DNA from 3 places in the Pseudomonas sp. MPDS genome. Region 3 is predicted to be linked to each of the others. Evidence: predicted binding sites of a transcription regulator. Region 3 holds the regulator's gene; each other region holds the start of a gene.
What was found. The regulator FliA, encoded in region 3, starts transcription of late flagellar genes. The targets are predictions, from matches to a motif close to CTAAAGTTTNNNNNNNNNNNGCCGNTAA.
Positions count from the first base shown of each region.

Region 1: a site for FliA is predicted at 1,497-1,524, ahead of HQ912_RS14460 (methyl-accepting chemotaxis protein). Genes of this name have one in related genera too.
Region 2: a site for FliA is predicted at 779-806, ahead of HQ912_RS26515 (methyl-accepting chemotaxis protein). Genes of this name have one in related genera too.

Region 1 is NZ_CP054128.1:3,285,639-3,290,933, forward strand. Features, by position in the region: gene HQ912_RS14460 (methyl-accepting chemotaxis protein) at 1-1,376, opposite strand, end outside; gene HQ912_RS14465 (undecaprenyl-diphosphate phosphatase) at 1,647-2,477, shown strand; gene HQ912_RS14470 (DUF1294 domain-containing protein) at 2,474-2,884, shown strand; gene HQ912_RS14475 (MmcQ/YjbR family DNA-binding protein) at 2,888-3,241, opposite strand; gene HQ912_RS14480 (LysR substrate-binding domain-containing protein) at 3,238-4,146, opposite strand; gene HQ912_RS14485 (FMN-dependent NADH-azoreductase) at 4,276-4,884, shown strand; gene HQ912_RS14490 (MFS transporter) at 4,945-5,295, opposite strand, start outside.
Region 2 is NZ_CP054128.1:5,972,625-5,977,919, forward strand. Features, by position in the region: gene tatC (twin-arginine translocase subunit TatC) at 1-20, shown strand, start outside; gene HQ912_RS26510 (16S rRNA (uracil(1498)-N(3))-methyltransferase) at 17-724, shown strand; gene HQ912_RS26515 (methyl-accepting chemotaxis protein) at 859-2,766, shown strand; gene HQ912_RS26520 (chemotaxis protein CheW) at 2,914-3,381, opposite strand; gene HQ912_RS26525 (Hpt domain-containing protein) at 3,374-5,295, opposite strand, start outside.
Region 3 is NZ_CP054128.1:4,562,287-4,567,581, forward strand. Features, by position in the region: gene HQ912_RS20015 (chemotaxis protein CheA) at 1-418, opposite strand, end outside; gene HQ912_RS20020 (protein phosphatase CheZ) at 446-1,231, opposite strand; gene HQ912_RS20025 (chemotaxis response regulator CheY) at 1,250-1,621, opposite strand; gene fliA (RNA polymerase sigma factor FliA) at 1,788-2,531, opposite strand; gene fleN (flagellar synthesis regulator FleN) at 2,528-3,358, opposite strand; gene flhF (flagellar biosynthesis protein FlhF) at 3,476-4,825, opposite strand; gene flhA (flagellar biosynthesis protein FlhA) at 4,837-5,295, opposite strand, start outside.

The DNA.
Region 1 (5,295 bases), 1.3 Mb from region 3:
ATGGTCAATTGCGAAGCACGGCTGCTGTCGCTGATGACTTTCACCGCCGCTTCGGAGTGGTTCTGCAAGCGTTCGATCATCGCCTGGATCTCGGCGGTGGACTTCTGCGTGCGCTGGGCCAGCAGCCGCACTTCATCGGCCACCACGGCAAAGCCCCGACCTTGTTCACCGGCGCGGGCCGCTTCGATCGCGGCGTTGAGGGCCAGCAGGTTGGTCTGCTCGGCAATGGAGCGGATCACCTCCAGCACACTGCCGATCTGGGTGCTTTCGCTGGCCAGGGTACGAATCACCTCGACCGCCTGATCAATGGTCTGGGACAGTCGGTCAATCTGCTGCAAGCTGCCATCGATATTCACCTGGCCCTGCTGGGCCTGGGATTCGGCGTCGCGCATTTCGCTGGCGGCGTGTTCGGCATTCTTGGCGACGTCTTGCACGCCGTAGGTCACTTCGTTGATCGCAGTCGCCACCAGTTCCATCTGTTGCGATTGTTGCTGGCTGCGCTCCTGGGCTTGGGCGGCGTCGTTACCCAGGTCGTTGGACGATTGCCCCAGGGCCCTGGCCGAGTCCTGCAACTGGCTGACTACTTCGCGCAGTTTGGCGGTAAAGGCATTGAAATGCCGGGCCAGTTGCGTCACTTCATCCTGGCCGTGGGTGTCGAGGGTGCGGGTCAGGTCGCTTTCACCGCTGGCAATGTTGGCCATGGCATTGACCGTTTCCTGCAACGGCCGAACGATGCTGCGCACGATCAGGGTCAGGAGCAGGCCCATGAGCAGGGTGATCGCCAGGCCGATCAGCGAAGCCTTGATCACTTGAGAGCGGAATTCGGCCTCCACGTCATCGACATACACGCCTGAACCGATGATCCAGCCCCACGGCTCGAACAGTTTGACGTAAGAGGTTTTCGCCACCGGCGCCTCGGCGCCCGGTTTCGGCCAGAGGTAATCCACCATCCCGGCGCCCTTGGCCTTGGCAATGGCGACCATCTCGTTGAACAGCGCAAAACCATTCGGGTCGCGAATCGCCGAGAGGTTCTGGCCTTCGAGTTTCGGGTTGGTCGGGTGCATGACCATCACAGGCGTCAGGTCATTGATCCAGAAGTAGTCACTCTGGTCATAGCGCAAGCCGCGCACCGCGCTAAGGGCCTGCTTCTGCGCAACCTCGCGAGTCAGGGTGCCAGCCGTTTCCAGACCATGGTAGTAGCTCAGCACACCGCTGGCAGTCTGGACCACATGCTGGGTTTTCTGCACCTTGGCCTGATACAGGTCGGTGTGGATCTGCTTAAGCATGAACGCGCCTAACGTGAACAACATCACGATGGACACGACCAAGATGAGCCACAAGCGTCGGCTGATCGACACACTGCGCAAGCTATTCATACGCTGTCACTCCGGTTTCTTATTCTTGTCATCTGCGGCCGCCTGAGTCTGGCGTCGGGCGGGTATGCCTTTGTGTCCTGAGTCATAACGCGGCAGCGTTATCAGGGCTTGTCTGATAGGATTTCGGCCCCGCGGCGCAAAACCTGAGCCTGTTCCGGTTTTTTCATTGGTTTTTTTGAGAAATCGCAGTCACCGTGCGCCTGCTGTTTACACCTGCATAACGCTTAAATTTTGATGAGACGTGCGCAAGCATAGTCTTTTGGGGGATGAATGGATTTGTGGACCGCCTTTCAGGCACTGATTCTTGGCGTGGTAGAAGGCTTGACGGAGTTTCTGCCGATCTCCAGTACGGGGCACCAGATCATTGTCGCGGACTTGCTCGAGTTCGGCGGCGAGCGCGCGATGGCGTTCAACATCATTATCCAGCTCGGGGCGATCCTGGCGGTGGTGTGGGAGTTTCGGCGCAAGATCTTCGACGTAGTACTGGGCTTGCGCACCCAGCCCAGCGCTCGTCGGTTTACGGCCAACCTGCTGATTGCCTTCATGCCCGCTGTGGTATTGGGCGTGTTGTTTGCAGACCTGATCCATGAATACCTGTTCAACCCGATCACGGTGGCCATGGCGTTGGTGCTGGGCGGTTTCGTGATGCTCTGGGCCGAGAAGCGCCAGCACACAGTGCACGCCGAAACGGTAGACGACATCACCTGGAAGGATGCACTGAAAGTCGGCTTCGCCCAGTGCCTTGCGATGATTCCCGGCACCTCCCGCTCAGGTTCGACCATCATCGGTGGCTTGCTGTTCGGGCTGTCGCGCAAGACCGCGACCGAGTTTTCATTCTTCCTGGCGATGCCAACCATGGTCGGCGCGGCGGTCTACTCCGGCTATAAATATCGCGAGCTGTTTGTGCCGGCGGATTTTCCGGTGTTCGCCATCGGCTTCGTCACGGCGTTCATTTTCGCCATGATCGCGGTCAGGGGCTTGTTGCTGTTCATCGCCAGCCACAGTTACGCCGTATTTGCCTGGTACCGGATCGCTTTCGGCCTGTTGATTCTGGCCACCTGGCAATTCGGTTGGGTGGACTGGACGGCGGCCCAGCCATGAGCCGTCCAGGCCGTGAGCCGGGCCCAGCCGTGCAGAGTTTGCGGCTCAAGCTCGTGGTATTTGCGCTGGTGTGCGCCTTGCCGCTGCTCGGATCACTTTTGCTCGGATTGCGTGCGGAGTCCTGGGTGCCGCTGACGGCCTACGGGCTCGTCAGCGTGGTGGCGTTTCTGTTGTACTGGAGCGACAAGCGCAAGGCCCGCGCTGACGCCTGGCGCACCCCGGAAAACGTATTGCACGCCGTGGAGCTGGCCGGGGGCTGGCCCGGGGCGTTGTTGGCTCAGCAAGTGTTTCGCCACAAGACTCGCAAGGTGTCGTTTCAGGTGGTGTTCTGGTTCATCGTGTTGCTGCACCAGGTGTTCTGGATCGACCAGTTATTCCTGGGCAGTCATCTGCTGATGCTTTTCTGAGCTTCACGACAGCAGCAAACCCACCTGGGTGCGCTTGGGCAGCTTGCTCACCACCAGTTGGTGGGAGCGCTGCAGCAGGCCACGCAGTTCATCGGCGCCCAGCGGGTAGGGCGTCTGCATGATGACCCACTGAGCCCGCGCCAGATAGGGCGCCGGGTGGATCCCCGGGCGGTCGCAATGCCCCAGGAACAGATCCTTGTCCACCTTGAACGCCAGTGATTCGCCCCGCAGGTTCTGCAGGGCGAACATCTTGTTGCCGGCAATGGAAAATACCCGCACGCCGCCCCATTTGTAGTCCTCCCTGGCGCCCGGCAAACCCAGGCAGAACTGCGCGACATCCTCTTCGCTCAAGCTCATATTTTTCTATCTCCACAGCCATCGAATGCTTCTACCAAGTGGTCGATCCACGCGCGTACCGCCGGCAGCATGCCGCGTCGATGCGGGTAGACTGCCTGCAGCCAGCCGTCCGGCAGCGACCACTCGGGCAACAATTCCACCAGTGTGCCGTCCTGCAGTTCCTCCTCGCAATACATGCTCGGCAACAAGGTGAAACCCAGGCCGGCGAGGGCGCAGGCGCGGCGCACAATGAAGTCGTCGATGCCTAGCCGGGCTTCCAGGGCCAGTTCGACGGGCTCTGCGTTGGCCTTGAGCAGACGCAGGTGGACCAGGCGATCGGCATCCAGCGCCCCGAGTATCGGCAGTTTCTTGAGATCCTCCGGGGTATTGATCTGCCGTCCTGCGACGAACGCCGGGCTGGCGACCATGATCAGCCGCGCCTGACGCAGCCGTCGCGTCATCAGCAGCGGGTCTTCGTCCCCCAGATCGCGCACGCGTAATGCCACGTCGATGCCTTCGCTCACCAGGTCTACCCGCCGATTGACCAGCATCATTTCCAGCTGCACTTGAGGGAATTTTTCCAGGAAGCTGGCGATCACCCCGCCCAGCATCTGATGAGCCAAACCCACCGGACTGGAAACCCGCAGGCGCCCGCGCGGCTCAGTGGACATGCTCGCCACGGCTTCATCGGCCATCTCGGCTTCCAGCAGCATGGCTTGGCAATGGCGCAGATAACGCTCGCCAACGGCCGTGAGCTTCAACTGGCGGGTGGTACGTTGCAGCAGTCGGGCGCCAAGGCGCTCTTCCAGTTCAGCGATACGTCGTGACAGCCGCGACTTGGGAATACCCAACAGGCGTCCGGCCGCGGCGAAACCACCGGCTTCAACCACTTTGGCGAAGTAGTACAGATCATTGAGGTCTTGCATATCGAGTTCTATTGTCCTGTCAGTGGAACGAACTATCGCATTAATACTGACTTATCGGCTATTGGCTTCATCGATAGGATTGTTCTCAATTGATCGCTTGGTCGCGATCCTCACTTGGAGAGCACTCATATGAAACTGTTGCACATTGACTCGAGCATCCTGGGCGACAATTCCGCGTCCCGCCAACTGAGCCGTGACGTGGTTGAGGCCTGGAAAGCTGCCGAAGCGGACGTCGTCGTGACCTACCGCGACCTGGCGGCCGATGCCATCAGCCACTTTTCCGCCCAGACCCTGATCGCCGCCGGCACCAGCGCTGAACTGCGCGACGCCGCCCAGAAGCACGAGACTGATCTCAGTGCCTCGACCATGGCCGAATTCCTGGCGGCGGACGCGGTGGTCATCGCAGCGCCGATGTATAACTTCACCATTCCGACTCAACTCAAGGCCTGGATCGACCGTATCGCCGTGGCCGACCAAACCTTCCGCTACACCGAAGCCGGCCCCGAAGGCCTGTGTGGTGGCAAGAAACTGGTGATCGTCTCCACCTCTGGCGGCCTGCATGCCGGCCAGCCAAGCGGCGTGGCGCATGAGGAGTATCTGAAGGTCATGTTCGGTTTCCTCGGCATTACCGACATCGAGTTCGTTCGCGCCGAGGGCCTGGCTTACGGTGACGAAATGCGCAGCAAAGCCATGAACGAAGCCAAGCTGCAGATCAGCGAGCAATTCGCCGCAGCTTAAAGACCGCGCAAAAAACACCAGGCCTGGGCGAACCGGCCTGGTGGGTTTGCACAAGGTCGATCAATAAGCGGCTGTTTCGGTACGGCGCCGCAGCAGTAAAGTCAGCCCCAGTCCGATGATCGACAGCAGTGCCGCACTGAAAAAGATCGAGGAATACCCCAGATTCAACGCCACCGCGCCCATCAAGGGGCCGGCAATCGCCAGCGCCAGATCGAAGAACACCGCATAGGCGCTCAGTCCTGCGCCACGGCTGGTATTCGGTACTTGTTTGATGGCTTCCACACCCAACGCCGGATACACCAGCGACAGCCCGAAACCGGCCAGCCCCGCGCCAATCAGCGCGAACGCGGTAGAAGGCGCCAGCCATAGCAACACCAGCCCCAGGGTTTCTATACACATACAGGCAATGGC
Region 2 (5,295 bases), 1.4 Mb from region 3:
CGCCAGCGACCCAAGCGTGAACCTGCTGCTGCTTGAAGAGGCCGACTTCATCGGGCCTGACCGCGTCGTGCTGAGCGATCGCCGCTTGACCCACATGCAGCAAGTGCACCGTAGCGCCGTCGGTGACAGCCTGCGGGTCGGGCGTATCGGCGGGTTGATGGGCACGGCCCAGGTGCTGCGCCTGGAAGCCCATGAAGCCGAACTGCAAGTGACACTCGACCAACCTGCGCCGGTCAAGCTGCCACTGACACTGGTGCTGGCCCTGCCTCGACCGAAAATGCTCCGGCGAGTGCTCCAGACCATCGCCAGCATGGGCGTGCCGCGCGTGGTACTGGTCAACAGTTACCGCGTGGAAAAGAGCTTCTGGCAGACCCCGTTCCTGGAGCCCGAGGCCATTCGCGAACAACTGATCCTTGGCCTGGAGCAGGCGCGCGACAGCGTGCTGCCGGAGATCATCATCGAAAAGCGCTTCAAGCCCTTCGTTGAAGACCGCCTGCCGGCCATGGCGAACGGCACCTGCGGTCTGGTCGGCCATCCGGGGAACTACCCCCCCTGCCCTCGCGCGCTGGACGAACCCGTGACCCTGGCCATCGGCCCCGAAGGCGGCTGGATTCCTTACGAAATCGACCTGCTGGCCAAGGCCGGACTGCAACCGGTACAACTGGGCGAACGCATCCTGCGCGTCGAAACCGCCGTTACCGCGCTGCTCGCACGGTTGTTCTGACCCCCTGCCGCTTGCCCGTTTTTTGTGGCGAGCGCCAGGATTCTCAGTTCATTTCTACAGATCCCTCCCGCCCCGCCGATACAGCTCCCATAAAACCAATTCAGTGCAGCAAGGGAGAAATCAGCATGTTCCGAATGCTTACCCAGAGTCTGGGAAACGTAAGCGTCAATCACAAACTCGGCTTCGGCTTCGGTCTGGTGCTATTTCTAACCTTGATGATCGCTTTCACCGGTTGGAGCGGCCTGGGCAATGTCATTAGCCGTGGCGACAAGCTGGGCTACATTTCCAGCCTGAACGAGTTGAGCAAGGACCTGCGCCTGGCACGCCTGGACTACTACACCACGCGGGGTGAAAACGGTCCGCAGGAAGTCAACGATCTGCTTGCCAAACTCGAGACCGGCCTGACCGCAGCCCGCCAGATGATCGAGCAGCCGGCCGACGTGGCGCTGATCGACAAACAACTGGCCGCTGTGGCCGAGTACAAAAGCGCCTTCGCCGAGATGGCCAGCGCCACCGTCAGTCGCGAAGATGCCCGCAGCAAACTCGGCGCCAGCGCCGACAACGCCGTGGCCCGCGTCGCCGAGGTTGAAAAAGCCACGCTGCAAAGCGAGAACGTCGCCCAATTCAACAGCGTGGTATCCCTGAGCAAGGCGATCCAGCAAGCGCGTTATCAGGTTCGCGGCTACACCTACAGCGGTAAGAACGAAGCCCAGCAACCGGCCCTTGACGCCATTACCGATGCCCTCAAACTTCTCGCACGCCTACCGGCGCAGTTGCCTGAGGAGCACTCCGCCAACCTGCAGCAAGCCAGCGATTCGATCAACGCCTACCGTGCGGCGGTCAGTCAGTTTCGCGATTCCCAGCTTGATACCGCCGCGGCGCTCAAGCGCATGACCGAGCAAGGCGAAGTATTGCTTGAGTCCAGCAAAAGCCTGACCGTGTCCCAGACCGCCGTGCGCGACCAGGACGCCGCCCAGGCCAAGACCGTCCTGGTATCGGCTGCCGTGCTGGCCATGTTGTTCGGCGTGATCGCAGCATTGGTCATCACCCGGCAGATCGTCGGCCCGCTGGACCAGACCCTCAAAGTCGCCGAGCGCATTGCCGCGGGCGACCTGACCCACAACCTCACCTCCGAGCGCCGCGACGAACTCGGTCAATTGCAGCGCGCCATGCAGAGCATGACCGTGGGCCTGCGGCAGTTGATCGGCGGCATCAGCGACGGCGTTACACAAATCGCCAGCGCCGCCGAACAACTCTCGGCCGTGACCGAGCAGACCAGCGCCGGGGTCAACAGCCAGAAAGTGGAAACCGACCAGGTCGCCACCGCCATGCACGAAATGACCGCCACGGTGCAGGAAGTGGCGCGCAATGCCGAGGAAGCTTCCGAAGCGGCCGTCGCGGCTGACCAGCAGGCACGCGAGGGTGAAAAAGTGGTCGGCGAAGCCATCGCCCAGATCGAACGCCTGGCCCTCGAAGTGGGTAACTCCACCACAGCCATGGGCGACCTCAAGCGCGAAAGCGACAAAATCGGCAGCGTGCTGGACGTGATCAAGTCCGTAGCCCAGCAAACCAACCTGCTGGCCCTCAACGCGGCCATCGAAGCGGCCCGTGCGGGCGAAGCCGGACGTGGTTTCGCGGTGGTGGCTGACGAGGTCCGCAGCCTGGCCCAGCGCACCCAGAAGTCCACAGAAGAAATCGAAGAACTGATCGTCGGCCTGCAGTCAGGCACCGAGCAGGTCGCGACCATCATGGACAACAGCCGCAGCCTGACCGACAACAGCGTCGAACTGACCCGCCGCGCCGGTGGATCCCTGGAAAACATCACCCGCACGGTCTCGGCCATTCAGTCGATGAACCAGCAGATCGCCGCTGCGGCCGAGCAGCAGAGTGCCGTGGCCGAGGAGATCAACCGCAGCGTGCTGAATGTGCGCGATGTGTCGGAGCAAACTGCGTCGTCCAGTGAAGAGACGGCCGCTTCGAGCGCTGAATTGGCCCGGTTGGGGGTTCATTTGCAGACGTTGGTGGGGCGGTTCAGGGTTTGATGACTTGGGACTGCTTACTTGAGTTTTGTGTGTATATCCGTTGCTGCGGTAACGGCGGCAATGGATATGTACTCAGTCAACAAAACCCTGGCCGGCTATCAGCCCGACTTCGCGAGCAAGCCCGCCCCCACAGGTACCGTGTCTGACCTAGCTTTTTGCCAACCCCGAGGCAACGACCAACTCTTCCAGGGCCAACAAATCCGGCACCTTCGCCACATGCTCGCCCACTTGTACCGCCGCCTGTTCCAGCCCACACAGCGGTACATCGACGTAGCTCAGCTGGGTGTCGAGTTTGTAGGAACGCGGGATACCCTGGACCAGCAGCGCAATGAACCGCAACTCCGGGCGCCCGCCCAGTGCATTGAGCACGACGATGCGCGCACGCTCGCCGATCACGGTTTTCTGGCCGCAGGCCGACTCGAAACTCAGCAACGGGATTTGCCGTTCGCGCCAGCTCACCCAACCCAGGAACCACGGCGGAGTGTCCATATCGAACGCGCTGCTCTGGTAGTCGATCAGCTCGGCCACGGCCACGTTGGGTAAAATCAGGTGCCGGTCGGCCAGGGGTAGCAGCAGCCCAGTGATGTGCCCGGTACGCGGGTGAAGGTCATGCATGGGTTTTGCTCCAGCGGGCGATGCTGTCGAGCAGCACCGATTCCTGGTACGGCTTGCCCAGGTAGTCGTTGACGCCGATGGCCATGGCGCGGTCGCGGTGTTTCTGGCCGGTGCGGGAGGTGATCATGATGATCGGCAGGTGGGCCAGGCGCGGGTCATTGCGTACTTGCGTGGCCACTTCGAAGCCGTCCATGCGCGGCATTTCGATGTCCAGCAACATCAGGTCGGGGGAGTGTTCGGCCAGCAGCGCCATGGCATCCACGCCATCCTTGGCGGTGAGCACGTGCATGCCGTGGCGCTCCAGCAGGCGGCTGGTGACCTTGCGGACCGTCACCGAGTCGTCCACCACCAGCACCAGCAATGCTCGCGGGTGTTCGCCCTCGCCTTGCGCCGCTGCCGGGCGGCGTGGGACCTGATGAGGCAAGGCGCGGATCGGCGCCAACAGGTCGAGAATCAACACCACCCGGCCATCGCCCAGGATCGTCGCCCCCGACAAGCCCTGCACCGCCGAAAATTGCGGGCCGAGGCTCTTGACCACGATCTCCCGGGTCCCAGCGGTAGCGTCCACTTGCACCGCGATATGCCGCTCGCTGCATTGCATCAGCAGCACCGGCAACGGTTGGCTCTGGCCCAACAGTTTCGGGCGAGCGCCGGTTTTCAATAGCTCACCCAGGTAGCACAGCTCATAGCGTTGCCCGGCGTAGGTGTAGGTCGGCGGGTCGAGCTGGTAATAGCCATCCAGTTCAGCGGGCAACACCCGGACGATACTTTCGATGGTGTTCAGTGGGATCGCGTACTGGTCTTCGTGACATTGCACCATCAACGCCCGGTTCACCGCCACGGTAAACGGCAGGCGAATGCGGAAATGCACGCCCTGCCCCGGCGTAGAGTCGATGACCATACTGCCACCCAGTTGCCGCACCTCTTCATGGACCACGTCCATGCCGACGCCGCGCCCGGAAATCTGGGTGATTTTTTCGGCGGTGGAAAAGCCCGGCTGCAAGATGAATTGCAGCACGTCGCGGTCGCTGATGTCGCTGTCCGGTGCCAGCAGACCACGCTTGATCGCCTTGCTGCGCACCGCCTCCAGCGGCACGCCGGCGCCGTCGTCGCGAATGTCGAAAATGATGTCGCCACCTTCCCGGGACAGGTCGAGGCTGATGCGCCCCCGGGCCGGTTTCCCGGCAGCGATGCGCACGTCGGCTGGCTCCAGGCCGTGGTCGACGGCGTTGCGCAGCATATGCTCCAAGGGCGCGGCCATGCGCTCCAGCACGCTACGGTCCATTTCGCCTTCAGCATTGCCAACCACGAACTCCACGTCCTTGCCCAACTCCTGCGCCACTTGCCGCACGATGCGTTTGAGGCGCGGCAACATGCGCTCGAACGGCACCATGCGCGTGCGCATCAACCCTTCCTGAAGTTCGGTATTGACCCGCCCCTGCTGTTGCAGCAGGTTCTCAGCGTCGTGATTGCTGCGTTCGAGGGTTTCCTTGAGATCGAGCAAGTCCGAGGCCGATTCGAACAGCGCCCGGGACAATTGCTGCAACTGGGAATGCCGGTCCATCTCCAGCGGGTCGAATTCTTCGTAGCCCAGGCGCTCGGCCTCGACCTGCTGGCGACTGAGGATCCGGCCCTGGGTTTCGGTATCAAGACGGCGCAACTGGTCGCGCATGCGCTCGATGGTGGTTTCCATCTCGCCCAGGGCCACGCGCGCGTCGTTGACCTGCTGTTCGATACGCCCACGGAAAATCGAGGTTTCCCCAGCCAGGTTCACCAGGTCGTCAAGCAGTTCGGCGGAGACCTTGACCATGTCCGCGCCGTCGCTCGGGGTGCCGGTCTCAGGCCTTGTGGGCGCAGGCGGCGGGGTCGGGGCCGGTTCCGGCGCGGGGACGACTTTGGGCGTCTCGCTGTCCT
Region 3 (5,295 bases):
CGGCTACCGGTGCAGCTTCGTCAGCCGACTGCGGCTCGGCCAGGCGCGACAGCGCGGCGAGCAGCTCAGGCGTAGCAGCGGTGATCGGCGAGCGCTCGCGCACTTCACTGAACATGCTGTTGACCGCATCCAGCGCTTCGAGCACCACGTCCATCAATTCCGAGTCAACGCGACGCTCACCCTTGCGCAGGATGTCGAACACGTTTTCGGCAATGTGACAGCACTCCACCAGCTCATTGAGCTGGAGGAAGCCGGCGCCTCCTTTTACAGTGTGGAAACCGCGAAAAATTGCATTGAGCAGATCCGCATCATCAGGTCGGCTTTCCAGCTCGACCAGCTGTTCGGACAGTTGCTCTAGAATCTCGCCGGCCTCAACCAGGAAATCCTGAAGGATCTCTTCATCGGCGCCGAAGCTCATTAATGGGTGCTCCTAGAGGTCTAAAACCTAAAATCCAAGGCTGGACAGCAAATCGTCCACATCGTCCTGACCGGACACAACGTCTTCTCTTTTATCGGCATGAATTTGCGGACCTTCACCCTGAGAGAGATGTTTTTGTGGATCTTTTTCAGCGAGCATCGCTTCACGGTCGTGTTCGATGCCTGCAAAGCGGTCTACCTGGCTGGCCATCAACACCAGTTTGAGCAGGTTGCTTTCCACTTCGGTGACCAGTTGGGTCACCCGCTTGATCACCTGGCCGGTCAGGTCTTGATAGTCCTGAGCCAGCAGAATGTCGTTGAGGTTGCTCGCCACGGCGCGGTTCTCAGCGCTACTGCGCGTCAGGAAACCGTCGACCCGACGGGCCAGCTCGCGAAACTCTTCAGCCCCGACTTCGCGCCGCATGAAGCGACCCCAGTCGGTGCTCAAGGCCTGGGCTTCATCGCTCAGGCCATTGACCAGCGGCGTTGCGTTCTCCACCAGGTCCATGGTGCGGTTGGCCGCGGCCTCGGTCAGCTTGACCACATAACCCAGACGCTCGGTCGCGTCGGTGATCTGCGAGACCTCCTCGGCCTGCGGCATGTTCGGATCGATCTGAAAATTGACAATCGCGCTGTGCAGTTCACGCGTGAGCTTGCCCACTTCCTGATACAGACCGCGGTCACGGGTCTGGTTGAGCTCATGGATCATTTGAACCGCATCGCCAAAGCGGCCTTTCTCAAGGCTGTCGACCAGTTCGCGGGCATGTTTTTTCAGGGTCGATTCGAAATCACCCATTGAAGATTCGTTATCCATAGCTCCCCCGTGGCGCCGTTAACCGATGCGTTCGAAGATTTTTTCGATCTTCTCTTTCAACGCCTGGGCCGTGAAGGGTTTGACCACGTAGCCGTTCACACCGGCCTGGGCCGCTTCGATGATCTGCTCGCGCTTGGCTTCGGCAGTGACCATCAGCACCGGAAGGTGCTTGAGTTTTTCGTCGGCGCGCACATGGCGCAGCAAGTCGATACCGGTCATGCCGGGCATGTTCCAGTCAGTCACCAGAAAGTCGATGCTTCCGCTGTTGAGAACCGGAATGGCAGTGGTGCCATCGTCGGCCTCGACCGTGTTGGTGAACCCAAGGTCACGCAACAGGTTTTTTATGATCCGCCGCATCGTTGAGAAGTCATCAACGATGAGGATTTTCATGTTCTTGTCCAATTCGACCTCCAAGCAGTCTTAAACGCGCCCAGCACCTGAACGCGCCATTTCAATCAATCCGGCACAACACTCGACAACGGTCTGGAGGACAACAGAGAAAGACTGGCTCAGCACATGCCAGGCCAGCCTCGTTCGCAGTGTCCCCACACTGCTGTCAGCGCGCTCGCCACTCCCCCAAACGCCCCCGCAAACGGGCCGCGCACTGGCTGTGTAACTGGCTGACCCGCGATTCGCTGACACCCAGGACCTCACCGATTTCCTTGAGGTTCAGCTCTTCGTCGTAGTACAGCGCCAAGACCAGTCGCTCACGCTCCGGCAAATTGGCAATCGCATCCGCCAGCGCGCTCTGGAAACGCTCATCTTCCAGGTCACGCGATGGCTCCATGTGAGCACTCGCGCCGTCCTCGTGCAGCCCTTCGTGTTCGCCGTCCTGCAGCAGGTCGTCGAAACTGAACAGGCGACTGCCCAAGGTATCGTTCAAAATCCCGTAATAATCATCGAGACTCAATTGGAGTTCGGCCGCAACCTCGTGATCTTTAGCGTCACGCCCGGTTTTAGCTTCAATGGCGCGAATGGCGTCACTGACCATGCGGGTATTGCGATGCACCGAACGCGGCGCCCAATCACCCTTACGGACTTCATCGAGCATCGCCCCGCGAATGCGAATACCGGCATAGGTCTCGAAACTGGCGCCCTTGCTCGCGTCGTATTTGTTCGACACTTCGAGCAGGCCGATCATGCCCGCCTGGATCAGGTCTTCAACCTGGACACTGGCCGGCAAGCGCGCCAGCAAGTGATAGGCGATACGCTTGACCAGAGGCGCGTATCGCTCAATCAATTCGTACTGGGCGTCCCGTGCCGATTTCTTGTAGAGATGGTTGTAACCGCTGGCTGTCATAACACGGGCCCTGCTGTTTGTTGCACGAGACGCTCGACGAAAAACTCCAGATGCCCGCGAGGGTTGGCTGGCAGTGGCCAGGTATCAACCTTCTGGGCAATAGCCTTGAACGCCAGTGCGCATTTGGAACGGGGAAAGGCTTCATAAACCGCACGTTGCTTCTGGACGGCCTTGCGTACGCTTTCGTCGTAGGGCACAGCGCCGACGTATTGTAGGGCGACGTCCAGGAAACGATCCGTGACCTTTGTCAACTTGGCGAACAGGTTGCGACCTTCCTGCGGGCTCTGGGCCATGTTGGCCAGGACGCGGAAGCGGTTCATGCCGTAGTCACGGTTCAATAACTTGATCAGGGCATAGGCGTCGGTGATGGACGTCGGTTCGTCGCAGACCACCAGCAAGACTTCCTGGGCAGCGCGTACGAAACTGACGACCGAATCACCGATACCGGCAGCGGTGTCGATCACCAGCACATCGAGGTTGTCACCGATGTCGCTGAAGGCCTGGATCAGGCCGGCGTGTTGAGCCGGGGTCAGGTGAACCATGCTCTGGGTGCCCGAGGCAGCCGGCACGATGCGAATCCCGCCCGGCCCTTGCAGCAGCACGTCGCGCAGTTCGCAGCGGCCCTCTATCACGTCCGCCAGCGTGCGCTTGGGCGTGAGCCCCAGCAGCACGTCGACGTTCGCCAGGCCCAGGTCGGCGTCCAGCAGCATGACCCGTCGGCCAAGCTCTGCCAGAGCCAGGGACAAGTTCACTGACACGTTAGTCTTGCCGACGCCACCTTTGCCGCCGGTCACCGCGATCACCTGTACGGGATGCATGCTGCCCATGTTCGTTCTTTACCTTGTCTTACTTAGACGGAGGCCACATTACTGGCTGCGCGCTCGCATGAAGGAACAATGCATGGCAGACCATCGATGTAGGTACAAAAAATATTCATGATTACCTCAGCCGACCTGCTTGGTCGGGCTGTGGTAGATATCAGCGAACATATCAGCCATGGCTTCTTCGCTGGGTTCTTCCTGCATTTGCACACTCACGGCACGACTGACCAGTTGATGACGGCGCGGCAGATGCAAATCATCCGGGATCCGCGGCCCGTCGGTCAGGTAGGCCACCGGTAAATCATGACCGATCGCCAGGCTCAACACCTCGCCCAGGCTTGCCGTTTCGTCCAGCTTAGTCAGGATGCAGCCGGCCAGCCCGCAGCGTTTGTAGCTGTGGTATGCGGCGGTTAGAACCTGTTTCTGGCTGGTGGTTGCCAACACGAGATAATTTTTTGACCGGATCCCACGCCCGGCCAGGCTTTCAAGCTGCATGCGCAGGGCCGGATCGCTGGCTTGCAGGCCGGCGGTATCGATCAGCACGACGCGCTTGCGCAGCAGCGGTTCCAGCGCCTGGGCCAGGGACTGGCCCGGATCCACATGGGTCACCGACACATTGAGGATCCGGCCCAAGGTCTTGAGTTGTTCCTGGGCACCGATACGGAAACTGTCCATGCTCACCAGGGCGATGCTCTGGGCGCCGTACTTGAGTACATAACGCGCCGCGAGCTTGGCCAGGGTGGTGGTCTTGCCCATACCGGCCGGGCCGACCATGGCAATGACGCCACCTTCTTCGAGAGGCTCGACTTCCGGTGTGGCGATCATCCGCGCCAGGTGCGCCAGCAACATGCGCCAAGCCTGACGAGGTTCTTCGATATCGTTGATCAGCGCCAGCAGGTCGCGGGACAACGGACCGGACAGGCCGATGCGTTGCAGGCGACGCCACAGGTTAGCCTGGGCCGGACGGTTGCCTTGCAACTGGTTCCAGGCCAGGGAGCCGAGCTGAACTTCCATCAGTTCACGCAGGCTGTTGAGTTCGAAGCGCATCGAGTCCAGGGCGCGCGGGTCGACGCCACCGCCCGAGGCAGCCTGAACCGGCGCCGGACGACGCGGCTCGGCCTTGGCCTGCTCGACCAGTGGCTCAGCAGCGGTCAACGGCAATCCAGCGGTCAGAGGCTGGCCGGCGAACAATTGACGATTGGTGCCCGCGCTGGCTTCGCCGTCACTGCTGCGCAAGCTCAATTCGGCCTGGGCACTGGCGATGCGCGACTGGGTCTTGCGCAGCTCATCCTCGAGTTCCATGTTGGGAACACGTGGGGCCAGCGCCGACAATTTGTAATCCAGAGCCGCCGTCAGCTCGACACCCCCGGCGATCCGACGGTTGCCGATGATGGCGGCTTCAGCGCCCAGCTCGTCACGAACCAGCTTCATGGCCTGACGCATATCGGCGGCGAAAAAACGCTTCACTTGCATAAACCACTACCTCAGCCGTTGGGCCCTACTGTCGCAACGATGGTCACTTGCTTGTTGTCCGGTATTTCCTGGTACGCCAGCACATGCAGCCCCGGGACCGCGAGGCGCCCGAATCGCGAAAGCATCGCGCGAATCGGACCGGCCACCAGCAGGATCACCGGTTGGCCTTGCATCTCCTGCCGCTGGGCTGCATCGATCAGCGAACGCTGCAGCTTCTCGGCCATGCTTGGCTCCAGCAGAACGCCCTCTTCCGAGCCTTGTCCTGCCTTCTGCAGACTATTGAGCAATATCTGTTCCAACCTTGGCTCCAACGTGATCACAGGCAGCTCCGACTCAGTGCCTACAATGCTTTGGACGATTGCGCGGGATACGCCAACCCGCACCGCAGCCACCAGAGCGGCGGTATCTTGACTCTTGGAAGCGTTGTTGGCGATAGCCTCGGCAATGCTGCGAATGTCGCGCACCGGCAC